One region of the Clostridium sp. CTA-5 genome, then DNA from elsewhere that is predicted to be linked to it. Evidence: predicted binding sites of a transcription regulator. Region 1 holds the regulator's gene; the other holds the start of a gene.

Evidence for each region. The regulator NrdR, encoded in region 1, represses ribonucleotide reductase genes. The targets are predictions, from matches to a motif close to CACNANATNTNGTG.
Region 2: ACYUET_RS14465 (anaerobic ribonucleoside triphosphate reductase) is a predicted target of NrdR. The motif match lies at 1,060-1,073, and genes of this name have one in related genera.

What each region holds. Positions count from the first base shown of each region.
Region 1 covers NZ_BAAAAT010000005.1:213,652-215,869, forward strand. The annotation lists gene sigG (RNA polymerase sporulation sigma factor SigG) at 1-43, shown strand, start outside; gene ACYUET_RS11645 (YlmC/YmxH family sporulation protein) at 297-566, shown strand; gene nrdR (transcriptional regulator NrdR) at 643-1,092, shown strand; gene pgeF (peptidoglycan editing factor PgeF) at 1,311-2,054, shown strand; gene ACYUET_RS11660 (response regulator transcription factor) at 2,067-2,218, shown strand, end outside.
Region 2 covers NZ_BAAAAT010000008.1:109,103-111,320, reverse strand. The annotation lists gene ACYUET_RS14465 (anaerobic ribonucleoside triphosphate reductase) at 1-1,042, opposite strand, end outside; gene ACYUET_RS14460 (DegV family protein) at 1,371-2,218, shown strand, end outside.

The sequences.
Region 1 (2,218 bases):
GTTAGAAAAAACAGCTTTAAAACATATGAGAAAACATATTTAAATTGTTATAAAAAAACTGATATTAATTAATATCAGTTTTTTTAGTATAAATTTTGTTTATATAGTTATTATTATCAATGATAGATAAGAGGAATTATAAAGAGAATATAAATTAGAGTTTATAAGATTTTTTAAATAAAAATTGATAGTATTATAATGAGTTTTTGATTTTTTATATATAGTAATTAAGTAAAATAAGTATACATATATTATAAAGAATACAATTAAAGGTTTATTTTTAAGGAGGAGAAAGTATGGAACTTGAAATGCATTCTCTTAATGCAATGAGAAATATGGAAGTAATAGATATATCAACAGGTGGAAAACTAGGTTTTGTCAAAGATTTTAAAGTTGATTGTGAGGAAAATAAAATTATATCACTAATTTTACCAGGATCAACAAAGTCTTGGTTTGGAAAAGAAGATGAAAGAGAAATTATGTGGAATGATATTGTTAGAATAGGAGTGGATGTTATCCTTGTAGATACAGGAGAAAGAATAAATCAGAATTTAAATAATATCTAGTCAGATTAAAAAAAACTATGTATAATAAACCTATACTTAAAGGACTCTGTGTACTAAAGTAAAGAGGTGATTAAGGATGAGATGTCCATTTTGTAACTTTGAAGAAAGTAAGGTTATTGATTCAAGAGCAACAGATGATAATACTACTATAAGAAGAAGAAGAGAATGCCTTAAGTGCAATAAAAGATATACGACTTATGAAAAAGTGGAAGATTTCCCGATTTCAGTTATTAAAAAGGATTTAACTAGGGAAAATTTTAATAAAGAGAAAATAATAAATGGTTTAATTGTTGCATGTCAAAAAAGACCTGTATCAAGAAAACAAATAGAAGATATAGCTTATGAAGTAGAAAAATCAATTTCTAATAGTATGGTTAATGAAATTGCATCAAAAGATATAGGTGAAATGGTTATGGATAAACTTAAACAAGTAGACGAAATATCATATGTTAGATTTGCATCTGTTTATAGGCAGTTTAAGGATATAAATACTTTTTTAGAAGAAATTAAAAATCTTATAGTTTAAGAGTGTTAAATAGTATTACTGTAATATTTAATGTTCTTAGTATTATATATAAAGGATATTGAAAATAATTTTCAAGTCCTTTTTGGCATATTTACAGCAATTTTGATTTTGAATAAATTATACTGTATGTTATTTTAATGTTAAAAATCAGTTAATAAATTTCTTATATTATAAATAAAATGTTAAAATAATTATAGAGATTTTAAGGAGGAATAATTCTGAATAATATAGATTATAAAGAGTTGGATAAAAAAGATGGTTTTATTATAATTAAAATAAATAATATTGCTAAAATTATATTTTCAACTGCTGAAAGTGAAAGAAGTTTTAATAGAAATACAAAAGAAGGAATTAATGAATTAGTTTCATTAAAAGATGAATTTGGTGTAAAAGATGTAGTATATCTTAAACAAATACATAGTGATAACGTATTTTATTATGATGATAAAAATACAGAAATTAACAATGAAGAGGGAGATGCAATAATAACAAATAAAAAAAATGTTATTATTGGTGTTTTTACAGCAGATTGTGTTCCAGTTATATTAATTGATGAAGTTAATAAAGTATTAGCTACAGTTCATAGTGGTTGGCGAGGAACCTTTGACTCAATAACATTAAAGACTATTGAAAAAATGAAAAAAGATTATAATTGTGAACCAAGAAATATTAAAGCATATATTGGTCCTCATATTAGATCATGTTGTTATGAAGTTTCTGAAGAACTTAAGAAAAAATTTATTGAAAAGAAAATAGATATAAGTGAAAAAGATTTATTTAATGGAAGAAATCTTAATTTAGAAGTATGTATAGCTAATGATTTAAGGAGTGGAGGAATACTAGAAAATAACATAAATACTTTAGGATTATGTACGTATTGTAATAATGATATAAAACTATATTCATATAGAAAATCAAATGGAGACTATGGAAGAATGTTTGCTTTTGGAATTTTAGAATAAGGAGAATAAAAAATGGCAGAAGAAAAGGTATTAATAGTTGATGATGAAGAACATATAATTGAATTATTAAAGTTTAATTTACTTAATGCAGGTTATAAAGTATTTGAAGCATCTAATGGTATAGATGCACTTAAGATAGCTAAAGAAGAAAATCCAGATTTAGT
Region 2 (2,218 bases), on a different contig from region 1:
GTTTATATAAATAATAATAAGGGTCACATTCTTCTCTATTAACCCCTTCTTTTACTCTGAAAATTATGTTAGGAAATATTGGTTGTTCTCCTTTTCCTAATCCTTTTTCATATTCTAGAAGGAATATTTCACATACTAATGCAGCATCTTTATTATTTGGTATTCCTATATTAACTGAACTAAACGGAACTTGTGATCCTGCTCTTGAATGCATTGTATTAAGGTTATAAACTACCCCTTGCATTGCTTGATGAATCCTAGTTCTTAATCTTTTCTCTAAAAGAATTTCTACCTTATCCTCAGGTACCTCTAATTCTTGTAGTTCTTCCTTTATTTCTTGTCTAGTTGGTTCAATAAAAATCCCTAGATCATTATCAAAATCTGGATGAGATTGTCCTCCAAACATATCATTTTGAGTTGATTGTAATAAAATACATGATAATTCTGCGGCAGTCTCTATTCTCTTAGGCGCATTTATAGTTCCATATCCAGTATTAAATCCATTTTCTAAAATTTCTCTTGTTGGTATATGAAGACAATTAGTTGTTAAATTGTAACTATCTAAATCATGATAATATAAGTCTCCTGTTTCATGAGCCTTTGATAAATATTTAGGCATACTAGATAAGTTATGCCATTTATTAGATTCAGATGCTATTCTTAGCAATTTAGAACTAAAATTATTACCTACATTAGCATTATCTCTATCTGTTTCTATTCCTATCTTCTCAATTGCTTTCATTAAATCTGATTTTATATCTCTTACTCTTGTTCTTTCTTTTCTGTATGCTGAATAAGCAATCGCTATATCTTTATGATTTTCATCCTTTAAAGCTTTTTCAACCAAATTTTGAATTTCTTCCACTGTAATTCTTTCACTTTTTTCATCCTCAACATATTCAATAACCTTTTGTACAGTATCCAAAACTTGACTTTCCTTTAATGTCACACCTATTTCAAGTGCAGCACCTTTAATGGCTTGAGATATCTTACCACCATTAAACTTTACCTTTCTTCCATCTCTTTTTACAACATATAGCATTTTGCTTACCTCCATAACACAATATATAGTATCTTTATTAATCCTGTATTATTATACTTTATTAAATATGCCTTAGCAATGCCTTTAATTTTTTATTTTATTAGTAATATATTTTAATTATTAACTAATATATCTTATTATCTCTATATTTAGTTAATTTTTATAGCCATAGGCAATTTGACTTATTATAAGTAATATTATTTAAAATTTATTTAATAATATATATTATAGAAAAACATATTATCATTATTGATAACTATATCACTATTGATATAGTTATCAATAATGATATAATTAATTATACAATGATTTTAGGAGGATTTATTTAATGAATAAAATAGCATTAATTACTGATAGTGCTTGTGATTTAAGCGATGAGATTTTAGAAAAATATAATATAAAATTATTACCATTTAGAATTATTTTCTCTGATAAGGAGTATGATGATAAATTAGAAATAACTCCAGAATTTCTTTATGAAAAACTTCCTACAGAAATTCCAAAGACATCATTACCAAGTATCGAAAGACTTACTAACATTCTTGATGAAGCTGTTAGAGATGGTTATACTCATGCTATTATAATAACTTTATCAAGTGAGTTTTCTGGCACTTATAATTCCATAAGATTAGCATGTGAAAATTTTGATGAAATTACTACATTTGTGTATGATTCGAAATCATTAAGTATGGCCGAAGGAGTTGTGGTTCTTGAAACTGCAAAACTTATTGAACAAGGCAAATCTTTCGATGAAATAATAAACATAATTCCAACCATTTCTGATAATACAGATATTTTCTTTACTATAGATACATTAGAATACCTAAAAAAAGGTGGTAGAATAGGTAGAGTTGCTGGAACTATTGCAGAGGTTTTAAATTTAAAACCTGTTATAACAATAGACAAAGAAGGCTGTTTTCAAACTTATTCTAAAGCTAGAGGCAAAAAACAAGCTTTATCTAAACTGTTAAAAATAGCTAAATCTTATACTGAAAATAACAAGTGTAAATTTTGGATTATGGATGGAAATGCAATTGAAGATGCGAAATCTCTATTTGAAACTATTAAAAGCTTAGACAATGTAGTAGACTGCCAACTAGGTTATAGTATAGGCCCTGCCCTTGGAGTACATACTGGTCCAGGACTTTTCGGATTTATTGTTGAAAAGGTAGATTA